DNA from 3 places in the Paenibacillus sp. FSL R7-0312 genome. Region 2 is predicted to be linked to each of the others. Evidence: riboswitches for the same ligand, from Rfam matches in the RefSeq annotation. Region 2 holds a riboswitch; each other region holds the start of a gene.
What was found. Region 2 has a riboswitch for cyclic di-AMP ahead of MKX70_RS30560 (hypothetical protein). Riboswitches for the same ligand answer to the same signal wherever they lie in the genome.
Positions count from the first base shown of each region.

Region 1 (5,330 bases), 6.3 Mb from region 2:
ATGCTAAGTCTGATAACCCCGTCTAACGGATCTGAAGTGCGTATATATTTTAAGGGATTCATGACAGGGGGCGGGATCATCGTATTGGCGCTGGCCGTCTCGATGTTCCTTAAGAATAAGGGATTTAAGAGCATGAAATAATTTGTGGATATAGGCAAGGCTGCTTGCTTTCGCTCAGGAGCTGATCTCGTCGCTGGGCGGAATCCTCAAGCTGAATGTAACGATTATGGTCTCCGGTCAGGCCGGAGCACTCAGCCAAGTGCCCGAACTGCTGGAGCAGGCAAGGCAGGCGATGCGGTACCGGAATCTATCCGAGGCGCATCAGGTCTCGTTTGTTTTTCTATGAAGCTTGTTTCCCAAAACTCCGTCATAGCCCGGTCTCCTTTAATTTCACTAAATAGTTATTACAGACATATTATATCCACGATAAAACTGATTTGCAATGTTATTGTTAATCCTCGTATCTAAACAGATAGACTTATGTGAAGCGGGGGATAGGATGTTATTAATTAGTTGCATGTAAGTGATTTAGCGAATCAACCGGATTGGGCTTATGAATAATGCTGTTCTATAGAGTGATCACAACCCCCCCAAACTGGTTAAAACCCCGCAGATAGTGTACCTTAGTAATATTAGTAATTAGGAGTGGTGATTTTTCGTGAAAAAAAGTAGACAAACCCCCGTGCTGGTCGCGGTCTCCATCCTGCTGATCATTATCAGCAGTCTGATCCCGTCGGACAAATCAACCTGGCTGGGAGCACTGCAGACCATCTTGCTGGGCGTCGGGCTGCTCGGATGCTGCATGGCTTTTTGGCGGTTCGCTAAGGGCGGCAAGGGCAAGCGCTGATTTCTGGAATGGAGCAGACAGCATAGGCAAGAACAGGGTATGGGTTGGTTAGTGAATTCAATACAAGTGTTAGTGTTTTAAGCGCTGGCACGAGAGCAAATAGAGAGCCGTGGCGGAAGCTGCGGCTTTTCGTTATTGTCAGGCAAATGTACATTGCCAAAGGCGTGCATGTGTATAAGTTGGGAGCTTCAGTGAGCGTAACCTGGAGCCTTAAGGGAATGAGAACTTATTAGCTTGCCGTCAGCGGAATTCTCCCATACGTAGTGCTACGCGGACTGAGAGGACCTTATTTTGTGAAAAAGCCTGCTTTTTTGCTCGTTGCGGACTCAGGAGCGCTTATATTGTTCGATGGAGCTCAAAATGAGGCGAAACGGGTTAGTTAAGGTCCTCTGAGTCCGCATGGATCGCTGAATGGCCTGACCGGACGAAATAACGGATCTACAGTCCGCATAGATCGCAGCAGCCTGCCTGAGTCTATTGGTGCAGGCCCCAGCAGCTTTCCCTATCCCGCCGACGGACGCGGGACAGCTGGCCGCGCAGCAGCCATATGTTCGCGAATCTCTCTGAGCTGCGCTTTCAGCTCAGGAACGCTTCGCTGCAGGATGAGGCTGATCTCGGGCAGCGGCAGCTGGATGCCGTACCATAAGGCGCTGGCAATCTGATCCTCCCAGGTGAGCAAGGCAGAAGAGCAGCGGCCGCGGTCTTGAGCAACCAGCGAGCATTGCCGGATGCATTCCCTGTAGGCGGCAAGGGAGAAGTCCGATTGGATGCTACCCTTTAGCCAAGGCTCAAAGAGTGCCGCGAATGTGGCAGTTGTGGCTTGATCGGCGCGGGTGCCCTTCTCCAGCAGAAGACAGCTAAGTGCATATACGGTTCCGCTGTATTGCTCAATATAGCCGGTGAATCCGGCAGCGGCAGCTGCCTTGGTCGATAATGGGTCTGGCATGTGGACACGTTCCTTCCTGAATGTGGGCGATTTTATTGTTTGGATATATAGCTGATTGGTTTGCCGAAATGCTGATCCGCCGGAATAAGTGCGCAAAAAACCGCAGACAGAGGAGGACCTCTGCTGCGGTTTTGTTACAGGCGTAAGAAGCCTGGGGCAAAATCGTGGCGGATCAAGATCTCTCTCTTTACGCTTACGGGGTTAGCTGTCGGATTCGGACGGTGAGAGTCGCCCTACCTTTTGAGACTGCGCAATTGAAGTCTCCTTCGGATTCACCCCAAGTAGGCCTGCGGCCTGATGGTTCCCCCGTTTTCCGCTTGGCGGAAATTCAGCGTGCATTCACATTATCGCTGTTAACTTTCAACACGAATCATACCCTTTTAGGATTGTCTTTGTAAAAATGGAAAAGAGTGCTTCTGCGCCGGATTTGCAATAAATTGCTGCTTCGCAAGGAATATTGGAGACTAAAACCATATATGTGGCCGGTTATCATCCGTTTATCTCGCTCAATCGCCGTTTTTTATTTTTGGGAGGCAGTGGCAGGGGAACTCCGGAAATATTAATGCGTTAGACGGAAATACCGTCGATAATGGATTTTTGAAAAATGGTGTATTAGTGAGTAATCGGGAGATAACGGGAGATAAATGTTATTGTATGCGTTACCCGTCAGGCAAATAGATTCGTGATTGTGTTATTAGGGTAATTATGGCGGTTTACAAATTGTCCCTGAATTAGAGTCTGATTTTACGAAAATGCTTCCGTTCTAGCCCTGCAAACGATACATCCCGGAGGGCCTAATTCCCGCTTTCCGAATGCTTGACTTGGACCATACTCCAGGGATTATCATTTGATTCTGTAAGGGCAGACTGTCAATAAAGAGGCGCTGGATCTGCTGGAACCGTCATCGGTGGATGCCTTCGCCCGGCGGTGTGGAAACGGAGTGAAGCTATGACGGAGTTTTTTCCCGGCAGAATAATTTTGAACCCTAAAAAGGTGCCGGCCCTGCTGGGAGGGCGGCACCTTTTTGCATACGGGTAAGCTTATTAATGACCAGCTGCTTCAATAAGCTCCTGAAGCTCAGGAAGATTGAAGCCCTTGACAGCCCGGTCTCCGGATACGGTGACTGGAACACCCATGAAGCCCAGCTTCTCGACTTCTTCCTGATAGACAGTACTGGTCATCACATCTCTGACTTCGAAGGGAATGCCTTTGCTCTCAAGCAGCTGCTTCACCTGATTGCAGTCGCTGCAGCCGGATGTGGAATAGATGATTACGTTCTGGCTCATTGCTCCACAGCTTCCTTGATGGCGCCACGGGTGATTTTCCAGTGGGAAGTGTTCCAGCGGACCTCACCATCCTCCAGCAGGAAAATCTGCGGCGATTCATGCTTAATCCCGAAATCCTCGGCAATCTGATTGGAAACCGGACGGTCTTCGATAACATGTACAATGGCGGCAGGCGTGTCGGAATTCTGTGTATAGGCCTGGAACTCCTCATTTGCTTTGGCGCTGATCGGGCAGGTGGTGCTGTGCTTGAAGAGCAATTTTTTGCCGGGTTGCCCTACGTATTGTTGCAGTTCATCCAGTGTATGGATTTGTTGAATAGACATCAGAGGATCACCTTTCTGGAATAGAATTTTGAAAGCATCTTGTCAACAATTGTGTTGTTAACAACTATTATTCTTGATTGTAACATAGTTCAAAATTAAAGCAAAAGAATGTTCAGCAGGCTTATCCCCTCCTCCCTTGGGGGATGTTGTTAAAGGCTAAATGCCATGCTAATGTGTGAGAGATGCAGTAACGCTCTGCGCATAAATAAGCAGGTATGAGGGGTGTGCAATTCATGAAAAGGGTCGCTTTTGTTACCGGTGCTGACCGCGGGCTCGGGTTTTACATGGTACGCTTTCTTCTGGAGAATAAGTACACAGTTTTTGCTGGCCAGTATTTAGCAGAATCGGAGGCTTTGGGAGTTTTGCAAGCGCAATACCAGGACATGCTGATGCTGGTCCCTCTTGATATCGGCAGCGCAGAGAGTGTGAAGGAAGCAGCACGGAGTATTGCCGGCAGTACGGGCCATATCGATATTATTATCAACAATGCCGGTATTATCCACCGCGCAGACAAAGCAACAATACTCGTGGATATGGATGATGAGGCCATGGCGCAGCTCTATAATGTGAACACACTCGGTGCGCTCAGAGTGAGCAATGCGCTCATGGGATTGCTGCTGCAGAGCAAACAGCGTCTGATTATTAACATCTCCTCAGAGGCCGGCAGTATCAGCCGGAATAAAAGGATTAATATGTACGGCTATTGCATGTCGAAGGCGGCGCTGAATATGCAGTCCTCGCTGATGCACAACCATCTGCGTATGCTGGGCGGACAGGTCATGGTCTTCCATCCCGGGTGGTTGCAGTCTTGCATATACGGAGAGAAGGATTTGAAAGCGGTGACAACTCCGGAGGAGTCGGCCTATAAGATCATGAATATTGTTCAGGAGCATAAGAAGTATCTGGGCGAGGAACCGGTTTACATCGATCTGGACGGCAATCACTGGCCCTGGTAACAGCAGCGCAATATATGAAATAATGGACTAATAAATTATAGATTAACTTTGTAACAAGAGAGGTGTGAATGCAATGACTTCCTTCAAAGCACTTGCGTTTGGCAGCTATACCGAGGTTAAGTACCATCCGTTCGCCGGAGTTGACCGCGAGATTGAGCAGCTGCTGGAACCGGAATTTCAGGTGGCTTCGACTGAGGATTACGGGCTGATGAACAAGGAACAATTGTCGGACTGCAAGCTGGTGGTCTCCTATACTGAATTCTCTGATGAGAAATTATCCGCTGCGCAGAGCGGTGCCCTGCTGTCTTATGTGGCTGGCGGCGGGGGGCTGCTCGTAGTGCACAACGGAATCTCCCTGCAGCGCAATCAGGAGCTCGGCGTAATGCTGGGCGCCCATTTCACCCATCATCCGGACTATACCGCGCTTCATATGACGATTCCCAACCGGGAGCATCCGATTATGCAGGGTATCAATGACTTTGTGATTGAGGATGAGCCGTACTATTTTGAGCAGGTGCCATACTTCGAATCAACCATTCTCGCAGAATATCCCCATGGAGGGGCGATGCGGCAGGCGGCCTGGTGCCATGAATTCGGACAAGGGCGGGTAGTCTACCTGATGCCCGGCCATCATCTGCCTTCCTTCTCGGTAGAGCCGTTCCGCCGGATGATCCGCAGAGGCGGGTTATGGGCAGCCGGACTGCTGTAAGATAATGTGGCGACCAGCTTAAGTTATGCTTAGGCTGGTTTCTTTTGTTTATTCTAAAAAAACACCTTGACCCTGACACTAGTGTCAGGGTTTATACTGAGGGCAGACCATTTCTCATGAACCCCGGGGAGAATACCATGAAAATAGGTGAATTAGCCACACTTACGGGCGTAAGCGTCCGTTCATTGCGATATTATGAGCGTCAGGGACTGATCAAACCGCTGCGCCAGGACAACGGGTACCGTGAATACTCTCCGCTTGCC
Region 1 covers NZ_JBBORE010000001.1:708,929-714,258, reverse strand. The annotation lists gene MKX70_RS03010 (hypothetical protein) at 1-141, shown strand, start outside; gene MKX70_RS03005 (hypothetical protein) at 659-847, shown strand; gene MKX70_RS03000 (hypothetical protein) at 1,350-1,793, opposite strand; cyclic di-AMP (ydaO/yuaA leader) riboswitch at 1,970-2,137, opposite strand; gene MKX70_RS02995 (glutaredoxin family protein) at 2,837-3,079, opposite strand; gene ytxJ (bacillithiol system redox-active protein YtxJ) at 3,076-3,402, opposite strand; gene MKX70_RS02985 (SDR family NAD(P)-dependent oxidoreductase) at 3,636-4,358, shown strand; gene MKX70_RS02980 (ThuA domain-containing protein) at 4,432-5,067, shown strand; gene MKX70_RS02975 (MerR family transcriptional regulator) at 5,205-5,330, shown strand, end outside.
Region 1: linked by a shared signal. The riboswitch ahead of MKX70_RS03000 (hypothetical protein) and the one ahead of MKX70_RS30560 (hypothetical protein) in region 2 are both predicted to bind cyclic di-AMP.

Region 2 (5,330 bases):
GATCCTGCATCCGCCCGTGCTTAGAGGCAATGTGCTAAGTGCCTCATATCACAAAGTACAAGGCAACTCTAATGCCTTTCTGCTGCTGCTATGTGACGGTACAGGCGCGATGGAGGAGACGATCCTCTCCTCGCTATTTTTCATTGCCCCGGAGTTCAAGATTATTGGGGGAAGTGCAGCGGATGATGAGCATGGAGAGACTTATATTTACATAGGAAGCCGCCGGGTGCAGAACCTGGGGATTTTCTTCAATATGCCGGGTCGTACTGCACTGGTTAAAGAAAATATTTATGTTCCCACCGGGACAACGCTGCTGGTGACAGAAGCCGATGTGTTCGGCAGAACGGTGTATTCCTTCAACGGACGTCCTGCTGCGGAAGAATACGCGCGCGTGCTTGGTGTCCCGGAGGCGGAGCTGGCAGAGCATTTCCTGAGCAGCCCGCTGGGCAAAAGATACGAAGACGATCTGATCATCGCCTCACCGATGACCATTAATCCGGATGGCTCTGTCACATTTTACAGCCAGGTTATGTCTAGTACTTATGTAGAGGTGCTGAGTGCAGCAGATCCGCTTGCTGTGCTGGGGGAGACGCTGGGCGGGAGCCCGTACAAGCCTTCCTTTGTGCTTAACATTAACTGTACGCTGCGGGACCAGCTCTTCATCCGGGACGGTCTGTGGGCGGATTTTGACAGGACTATGCTCGGATTCTGCGGCAACACTACAGGTTTCATCAGCTACGGAGAGCAATATTATAAAAAGCATGCCAACCAGACCATGATTCTGCTGCTGGTTGAATAAGGGAGAGTAGATTGATTATGCAGTGGATAACCAGATTACGCACTTCATGGGGCAAAAGCATCTCTGCCGGAGCTGTTCAAAGTCATAATACATTAGCCGTTCTTGAAAAAACGGACAGCTCCGGACAATCAGCCGGGACGCTAAAGACAGCTGGAGCAGCGGCTAATGCTACTGAGCCTCCAGAGAATACTGGCAGGACAGCTGCCGCTAACGACGCTTCAGCCACTGAATCCTATGGGATGCACGCCTATACCCTGGCCGGACAGATCCGCCGCGAAACTGACGAGATTCTTAAGGAAGAGGCCCAGCTGGTAGAGGAGTTTGCGGCTTTACGGGCGGGCAGCGGTGAGCTGATCAGCCAGATCTGCGGGACCCAGCAGCTTCTGGAGCATCTGAAGACCAACAGCGGACAGACCGAAGATCTCATCAATGAAATGTATGGCAGCCTCTCTTTTTCCTCCAATAAAATTGAATTCGCCAAAGAGGCCAATATCCAGATCTCGGCGGAAATGCAGAAGGCTTCGGCGGTATTTACTGAATTTGTCAGCTTGAATGAGGACCTGCGGGGGCATTTCCGGAGCATCGAGCAGCTGGCAAAGATCATTACGGATATTGCTGAGCAGACGAATCTGTTGTCGCTGAATGCAGCGATCGAGGCGGCGCGGGCCGGAGAGCACGGACGGGGCTTCTCGGTGGTTGCCACAGAAATCCGCAAGCTGGCCGACAGCACGCGCAGTCATGTGAAGGAGATCATGGGCTCCCTTTCGGGGATGACCCAGGTGATGGAGCAGCTTCACAGCAAGTCCGGTGACGGGACAACGGCGATGACAGAGACGAATGCGAAGATCAGCCAGTCCACGGTATACATGAACGAGATCGTGGAAGCGGAGGAAGAGGTATTCCAGCATCTGGAGAAGATTCAGGAATCGCAGGAGAGCAGCATGGAGGATGTGGAGCAGATCAATGGCGATCTGCTGCGTATTCTGGAGAAATCGGGACAGGATGCAGGGCAGTTCCAGAAGATGGTGCTTACCGTCCAGCAAAAAGCCGACCACTATCAGCAGCTGCTTAATCATTTGCATCAGATAGAGCAGCTGCAGCAGCTGGATGAAGCACAGAAGACTGGCGTATAAGCAGAAGCGAGTATCCGATAAAAAAGACTACACCCGGCAGAGGGAATGCAGGTGGTCAGCCTCTTTGCTATGTAACAGCACTGCTCCAGAGAAACGGAGCAAAAAGGAGTAAATCATCGGCCGCTTAAGAGCGAAAGCAAAGTATACGCCTTCATTCGTGCAGGAACGGCATTTTTGGCTTCTTTTGTCAACCGCAGCGTTTTACATTAAATGGCTGCAGGCGTAAGATTCAAATCAACAACCGAATGAAATTTAACTGTTCTCAAATGGCTGAATTCCAGTAATGGGAACGGGGGAACCAACGGTGATTACGGCTTAGGCTCAGATAGCGGCCGCACACCTGGGGTGAATCCTTGCTGCATGCTGTATAACGGTGCTCCGGCAAGGTAGGGCAATCTCGCTGCCCGAATCCGTCAGCTAACCCCGTAAGCCTCGAAGAGAGAGGATGAGCGCCATGATCGATTAACCGACCACGGAGAGCCCTGCTGCTGCTGTGGTCTTTTTGCTGTGCAGGCAGCAGGGGGAGACGGTCTGAATTAAGACGGATAATTCATATAACAACGGGAAAAGTTTATTTATATTGTGATCAGAACTGCCTAAGGAGGTGATCGTTATCTTAACTACATTTATCGTGTGCTTCTGGGTCGGACTGCTCCTGCTCCTCAGCGGCGGACTTCATGGGCATGGCCTGGCGGGTCATCTGCATGCGGGGGGCGGTGACGCCGGGGGGCCGGGCTTTGTGCCTATACTCCCGCTGATGGTGTTTGTCACAGTCTGGGGCGGCGCTGGTTATATGCTTAGCCGCTTCAGCGGAATGAGCGTGCTTGCAGTAGTGCTGATCTGCACCATGATAGCCTTGCTGACAGGGTGTCTGATGTATGCAGTGCTGGCCCGGGTGATGACCCGGTATGACAGCAGCATGAATGAATTGGATTATGAGCAGGCAGGGCAGCTTGGATACGTCAGTGTACCTGCAGCGGATGGGGCAGCCGGGGAAATGAAATATGTGCTGCACGGAACGATGCGCTCCATTGGAGTGCGGGCAGCAATCGGCCAGCAGCTCGTGAAGGGCGACAGGGTGATTATTTTGAAGGTGGATAAGGGAATGGCGGAAGTAACCCTCTTCGAGAGGGAATTCGGAGAATTATAAATGACGGGGAGTGTCGGACCAAATGGTTATTCTTTATTTAATCTCGGGCATTGTTGTTGTTATTCTGCTGGCTTTGTTCAGTATCGTGACCGCTTATAAAAAAGTCCCGCCCAATCAGGCGATGATTGTATACGGTCTCGGCGGTAAAAGAGTGGTGCAGGGCGGCGGGACGTTCGTCATCCCGGGCTTCCAGAACAATAAGACCATCTCGATGATGCTGATGAGCTTCGATGTCATTCCAGCGCAGGCGATGTTCTCCCGGCAGGGCATCAAGCTCAACCTGGAGGCGGTCGCCCAGATAAAAATCAAAAGCGATCCCACCGCTATTCTGACGGCCAGTGAGCAGTTCATCGACCGGCCCGAAGAAGACCGCGAGACAATTATCCTGCATTCGGTGGAGGGCCACCTGCGCGGCTTAATCGGGCAATTGACGGTGGAATCCATCCTCAAGACGCCTGATGAAATCAACAGCAAGATGAGGGAGACCTGCTCGGAGGACCTCGACAAGATGGGGCTTGAGGTCGTCAGCTTCACCATCAAAAAAATTACGGATGACAAAGGGTACATCGACAATATGGGGGTTCCGGAAATTGAGCGCATCCGCCGCGATGCCAGCATTGCCAAGGCGGAAGCGGAACGCGATATTCAGATCAAGCAGGCCGAGGCGGAGAAGGAATCCTCCATTGCCAAAGCCAATGCACATCAGGCCACCATTGAAGCGGGAACCGCCGCCCGCGCGAAGGAGTCCCTGTACGAGAAGGAACTGAACATTAAGCAGGCGGATTTCAAGCTGGAGACAGAAGTGAAGAAGGCTCAGGCGGATCTTGCGTATGAATTGCAGCAGAACAAAATTAAGCAATCGCTCGTTACCGAACAGGTCAAAATCACGCAGATGGAAGCGGAGGCCAACCGGACAGTCAGGGAAATCGAAGTCGAGCTGAGACAGCGGGAGCTGGAGGCAACGGTGATCAAGCCTGCCCAGGCGGAGAACCAGGCTACGATCATGAGAGCCGAAGCCGCCAAGCAGCGGCAGATTCTTGAGGCGGAAGCCGAGGCAGCGACAACCACCAAGCGCGGACTGGCCACGGCAGAAGCTGAGCTGGCGAAAGGGAGAGCGAATGCGGAGATTGTCCAGCTGGCCGGAGCGGCGGAAGCGGGAGCCCTGGAGAAGAAAGCCGAAGCGTACAAACAGTTCACACAAGCTGCGCTTACCGTGGAATTCCTGAAAATACTGCCGGAGCTGGCTGAGAAAATTGCTTCCCCGCTCGCCAAGGTGGATAAGATTACAGTGATTTCCCAGGATGGAGCTACCTCAGGCGTGAACAAAATTACCGGCGATATTGCCAAAATAATGGCCCAGGTTCCTGAGTTGACCCAGACGCTTACCGGTATGAATGTGACCGAAGCGCTCAGCGGACTGCTTGGCCGGGATAAAGAGCAGTAATTCATATACAGCAGCAATAAAGCCGCCGTTCTTTCGTTAATGGAGAATTGCGGATTTATTGCTTTTTTGTATTCCGGGTTTCTCTCACTGGTTACAGACGTGAAGTTAGATTTGTAGTAAACTGGAAGGAATGTACAGTCTGCCCGCAATTATTCTACAGAAAAGAATGTGATATGTTTATGCAGCTTCAGGCTCGACTGCCGGCCAAAAAATGGCTGGAGAAGTATCTTTCCGGGGAAGGGATGGATTACCGGCAAATTATAGCTTTATTTATTCCGATCCTGATTGACCAGGCTTTCATCATCGGGCTAAATCTGGTAAACACTGCGATGATCAGCTCATCCGGCATGGCGGCGGTCAGTGCGGTGAATATGGTAGATTCACTGAATATTTTCCTGATCAACGTGTTCGTTGCCATTGCTACCGGCGGGACAGTGGTCGTTGCGCAGTACAAAGGCAGCGGCAACGACCGGATGGTATCCCAGGCTACGGCGGGTTCGGTCACCTCGGTATCGCTGATCGCCGTGGGAATCGGAATTCTGCTTATGGGCTTCCACACGCCGATACTGAACCTGCTGTTCGGAACAGCTTCCGCCGATGTGCTGGATAATGCCCGGATCTACATGATCGGCAGCAGTATTTCTTATCTGGGGATCGCGGTGGTTCAGGCTGTGTGCGGTGCGCTGCGTGGCGTCGGCAGGACGCGGGCTTCGCTGATGCTGTCGCTGATCATGAATCTGTTATACGTACTCCTGAACGTAGTCTTCATTAACCTGCTGCATATGGGTGTGCTGGGGATGACAC
Region 2 covers NZ_JBBORE010000001.1:7,051,610-7,056,939, reverse strand. The annotation lists gene MKX70_RS30570 (FIST signal transduction protein) at 1-799, shown strand, start outside; gene MKX70_RS30565 (methyl-accepting chemotaxis protein) at 817-1,932, shown strand; cyclic di-AMP (ydaO/yuaA leader) riboswitch at 2,191-2,379, shown strand; gene MKX70_RS30560 (hypothetical protein) at 2,537-3,082, shown strand; gene MKX70_RS30555 (flotillin family protein) at 3,105-4,526, shown strand; gene MKX70_RS30550 (MATE family efflux transporter) at 4,706-5,330, shown strand, end outside.

Region 3 (5,330 bases), 5.8 Mb from region 2:
TCGGTCGTTCTGGTGTAGCCTGGAGGCAGCCGCGGAGCGGAGTTTGTCCCCAGGCATCTGCCCATGTTAAAATTGGGATAAGAAGTACTATTGGCCGGGATTTAAGAATACATTTAATCGAAAAAAATCTTTGGCCCGGCACATCCCTTGGACTTTAAGAAGCTGAGGGATGTTTTATTTAAAAGACAGGACTGCTGTGATGTAGCTAATTAAGCAAGGGAGGAAACAAATTGCCATTTACAGAGGAAGAACTGCGGGAGCAGATCGGCAAGCTGGAAGGCTGGAAATTGGAAGAGGATATTATGGTACGCAAATATATGTTCAATGAATATATGAAGGGAATTGCCTTTGTAGATGAGGTTGCTGCGATCTCGGAAGCGTTCGACCATCACCCGCATATCACCATTGATTACAAGACCGTTATCGTGCGTCTGCCTGCAGATGTGCAGAAGCTGGATATCCGCCAGGCCAATGAAATTAACGAGGCTTTTGAGAAAAACCGTTAGAGGACAGGATCCTTATGGAAATGACAGTACTGCCTGATCCATAAAAATGCCCGTGCAAGGATACCAGGTATCTTTTGCAGCGGGCATTTTGCTTTGGGCATGTTATTATTTCTTCTCGGCCAGCCATAAAGCGACATTCGCAATTTCCTCAGGGGCTAGTTTGTCTTTGAAAGAAGGCATCTGCCCGCGTCCCTTGGTCACAATGCTGTAAATCTGCGCCGCGTCATGCTGAGCGCCCTCCTGCTGCAGGTTCGGCCCTACACCGCCCTGAAGCTGATCCCCGTGGCAGGTGATGCAGTTGGCTTTTACCAGGGCCTCCGCGCTGGCTGCGTCCAGCACAACCTCAGGCATTGTAGGCTTGTTCTCTTCAGCCACCTCGGCTTTGCCGGGCAGGGTAAACATTAAGACCACGGCAAAGGCACAGGCGGCAAAAAACAAACCGCTCATGATCCATTTCTGCATCTGCATCCGTCCCTTCATGTAAGCTGCTTCCTTCATTATACCGGATGGTGAAGCGTTATCATAGTATTTGTGTCAAAAAAATGAACGAAACTCCTGGGAAATTTGCATACATACAGAAGTGGAATGCTATTTCTCATAGACCATACAATAAAATGGTTTATCGCCAGATGGAGTTCTTCGTTCATAAGTATCCGTTATGGTAAATCCGCATTTCTGGTAAGCACGGATGGCCCGCTGATTCCAGGTCAGTACCTCCAAATCGATCTCCCGTTCCGGATAACGCAACAGAGCCGCCTGAACGATGGCCTTCATGAAGAGATGTCCCATGCCATGACCGCACAGATCGGGCCGCATGCCGATTCCGAGCCGGACTACACCCTCCATAGGGAACAGCTGGGCGAAGCCGCATAGGATTCCCTGTCCGTTCACGATGGAAACGTATTGTTCGCTGCGCAGCTGCGGATCACCGAATTCAACACCGAGCGCCTGCATCTGCTCCCAGGGCATCCAGCCGTAAATATTATACGGGGGCCTATAGTTCCACTCACAGATCTCAGCGCCATGCCGCGACTCCATAGCAACAACATAAAAAGATACCGGAGAACTTATCATAAGCGGAGGCCACCTTTCAAGGGAACATTACTTCATTCTATAAATATTATATACAAAATGAGCAGGATACGACGCAAAAACCTTGCAGATAGACCGGAACTTGACAAACGCCAAAAAATATTTTAGGAAAGGGCCGAATTGATGTTTTACAAATATAGAGCGGGGTAAGTAATTTTATAGACAAAAAAATAAGCCCTCCTCCAAGATTTCGGCAAAAATCCTGGAAAAGCGCTTATATTTAGGACAAATTATTGCACATCGTCATTGTCTTCGGAATCAGTAGCTACAGTCTTGTAAGCATCTGTACTCATAATCCGTTTGGCGCCAACGTAGCGGTTGACGTAGTAGCTGTCACTCAGCGAACTGATGGTTACACCACGCGAGGAAGAAGCATGTGCGAACTCACCGTCACCAACATAAATACCGACATGGGAAACGCCTTTGCCGCTTGTATTGAAGAATACAAGATCGCCCGGTCTCATCTCATCACGGGATATAGCAGTGCCCATCTGATATTGGGAGCCGGATTGGTGGGGCAGGTTAATTCCGATCTTATCAAAAACATACATTGTAAATCCGGAGCAATCAAAACCGTTCGTGGATACACCGCCGGATACGTATTTGGTCCCGATGGCTTTGTCGATAACTTTATCCATTTTGGAATCCGCGAAAGCGCTTCCTGCTCCAATGGTGAAGATGATGGAAAAGCTTAGTACTGCGGCTGCTAGCTTCTTCTTCAAAAGTAAATACCCCTTCCAAATGCCTACGAGGTTAGCTTAAGGGTTCGGTTGAAGGTCCCCTATGACCCCTCTTAGAATAGGAGGTCAATTCACCCAAAGTTGGTTCCCCCGTTTCCCTAAATCTTTAGGGAACTCGGCACGACTGTTGATTAGGATTAGCTGTTATTCAATACATGACAAAACCTTTGTTAAAAGCGATTCAATAATTACAAAAATGTTACTAAAAGCTCACTGCGATAATTGTAGCAAAGACTAGGGCGCTTGGCAATCACTTATAACATATTAATGCATTTTTTTTGCGTTTTTTAGAGTTATAGCTGCATAGAAAGACTCATATTTAACGCAGCGGGTGAGCTGTTGATGAATTTTCTTTGGATTTGGGATAAAAAGGTGTTTCAGGGCCTGCAGATGAGTGTAAAAGGTAGAATAAGGAAAAGGAAAAACCCGGAAATGATTACGGCAATAATCAAAACCGGGCTCGTATAAGTTACATTTAGATGTTAGAGGTACAAATATTCGAGGAAATGTTCAAGGGTTCAATCGTAAGCGACAGCTTGGTAGGCTGTTGTGCTCATTACTCTTTTAGCGCCAACGTAGCGGTTGGCCCAGTATGCCTGACTCAGCGAACTGATGGTTACACCACGCGAAGTGGAGGATTGTGCGAATTTTCCATTGCCAACATAAATACCGACATGGGAAACTCCGTTGCCCAGGGTATTGAAGAATACCAAATCACCGGAACGCAAATTACTCTTGGATACGGCTGTTCCAACGCTGTACTGTGCCTTAGAGGTGCGCGGCAAGGTCAGGCCGATACTCTTGAATACGTATTTGGTGAATCCGGAACAATCAAAGCCGCTGGTGCTGGTGCCCCCGGTTTTATATGACGTTCCAATGGTTTTTGAGATCACAGTATCCATTTTGGAATCTGCGAAAGCGCTGCCCGCTCCGAGTGTAAATACCATCACAAGACCTAGCGCTGCTGCGGTGCATTTCTTCTTAAAGTTCTGACTTCTCAAAAGATGTACTCCTTCCAAGGCCTGCGAGGTTAGCTTAAGGATTCGGTAGAAGGTTCCCCTATGACCCCTCTAAAGCGAGATCAATTCACCCAAAATATGGTTCCCCCACTCCCCGGTGCTGGGAATTCGGCGTTTTGTGCACCAGAATAGTGACATATCGACATAAGGTTAATGGCTTCGGTTACATAGCTGCATAATTCCATTTGAAAGATTACAAATTTGTTACTAGTAGTACAGGCATCATTGTACCAAAGGATTTACAGTTTTGCAAATGCACTTGTCGCAGCTGTAAACAAAAAAGAGTCATGCACCTCACCAGAGGGGCGATGACTCTTTTAGTATGCCGTTTTGGCGGCCGATTATTGTGGGAATGATTTACTGGACCAGAGATGATACTGCGCGGCTATGCCCCACATTTTGAATAGAGTGGATGGCAGAGGGGCAGCCTGGCGCAGGAGCAGGGCCGGGAGACCCGGAAAGAAGAGCGCTGCAGCGCCGCAGAGGATCAGCATCACCAGACTTCCTGCGCCCAAAATGACAGATATCCCGATGGAGTGCAGAAGGACTTTCAGACAGATCAGCAGCGAAGTGAACATGCCCGTGCCGGCGGTATAACCGAACTGCATATACAGCAGCAGCTTGCGGATAAGGAAGAGGTAGACGAGCCAGCCCAGCACATAAGGCACGAGCGTCAGCAGCAGCGGATAATCGAGAATGCCGTTCAGAAGCAGACGGTACATCTTCGGCAACAGCCAATAGAGCGGCAGAAGGGCCAGCGCCCATTCAACGAGACTGAACAGCAGTACAGGCAGACCATAACGCTTCATCCCGGGAAAAAAGAACAGTCCGCGCTCCCCGGCACGTTCCTGGTGAAGCTCGTGCAGCAGGCCCGCCCGGATAAAGGGGGAGAGCAGCAGCCGCAACACAGTCAGTGCCAAGAGCAGCCATAGCCATTGCCGGACGTCCGGGTCCGTGTGCAACGCAGCCTGCCCCTCAATATAATACAGCAGCCTGCCTATGCTACTGCCGCCGGCATTCGCATCCGGATAGCGCAGCAGTACCGGAACGACGGCGCTTTTAATGAATTTGTACATGAAGTAGCCCCAGAACAGCCGGTAGATAAATAGCAGAATCAGGATATAAAATTGCTCTTTCATGCTGTGCCAACCGCGGGTTATCGAAATTTTCACAATCCTTCACCTCACCAGACAAGAGTTCCGAGCAGGGTTTCAAGCAGTGTCGTCGCACTGAGCGTCCAGCGGGAAAGAGTATTGTGCTCAAGCTCCGCCATTCTGAAATTATTGAGATGCTTGCTCTCCAGCAGTATGGAATGTCCCGGATCAATCTCGGCGGAGACCAGAGGTGCTTTATACGATAATTCAAACGATGTTGTCTTCCCTTCGCCGTTCCAGTATTGCTGAACCGAGTACCCGTCCGAGAAAATAAATTTTACAGGGACATCCCCATAATGGCTGCCCTTGTTACTTACCTCAACTACAGCATCATATTGAATGCCTGCTCCGTTGCCGCCGTCCCGTTTAGCTGTGAGCCTGATGTCGTCTACTGCAAAATCAGGGGCTCCGCCGCTGTAGACGTACTGGTCAAAATAAGTCTGCCAGGATTGCTTGGTCACTTTCTCCACAATCTTCTGGAAGTCAGCGGTCGAGGGATGCTTGAAGCGGTATTTACGGGCATAGGCAGCGAGAATGGCATCCATGTTCTTGGCTCCTGCTAACCGTTCGATGTCACGGAGCACCAGCTTGCCCCGGATATAGACATTGCGTGTGTAGGCATCATCTCCGGTGTATTTCCACGTCTCCAGATTGAGCGGCTGCGAGGAGGAGACCAGACTGGACTGCAGCGGGAGGCTTGAGGCAACGCCATATTCCTGCTCCATCAGCCGGTCTTCGGCATATGAGGTGAAGCTCTCGTCCAGCCACGCCTCCTCGAATTCATTGCTGGCGACCATGCCATAGAAATACTGGTGACCG
Region 3 covers NZ_JBBORE010000001.1:1,246,270-1,251,599, reverse strand. The annotation lists gene MKX70_RS05300 (hypothetical protein) at 1-18, shown strand, start outside; gene MKX70_RS05295 (4a-hydroxytetrahydrobiopterin dehydratase) at 231-506, shown strand; gene MKX70_RS05290 (c-type cytochrome) at 612-968, opposite strand; gene MKX70_RS05285 (GNAT family N-acetyltransferase) at 1,095-1,580, opposite strand; gene MKX70_RS05280 (C40 family peptidase) at 1,829-2,320, opposite strand; cyclic di-AMP (ydaO/yuaA leader) riboswitch at 2,326-2,469, opposite strand; gene MKX70_RS05275 (C40 family peptidase) at 2,857-3,285, opposite strand; cyclic di-AMP (ydaO/yuaA leader) riboswitch at 3,343-3,481, opposite strand; gene MKX70_RS05270 (hypothetical protein) at 3,699-4,496, opposite strand; gene MKX70_RS05265 (M1 family metallopeptidase) at 4,541-5,330, opposite strand, start outside.
Region 3: linked by a shared signal. The riboswitch ahead of MKX70_RS05275 (C40 family peptidase) and the one ahead of MKX70_RS30560 (hypothetical protein) in region 2 are both predicted to bind cyclic di-AMP.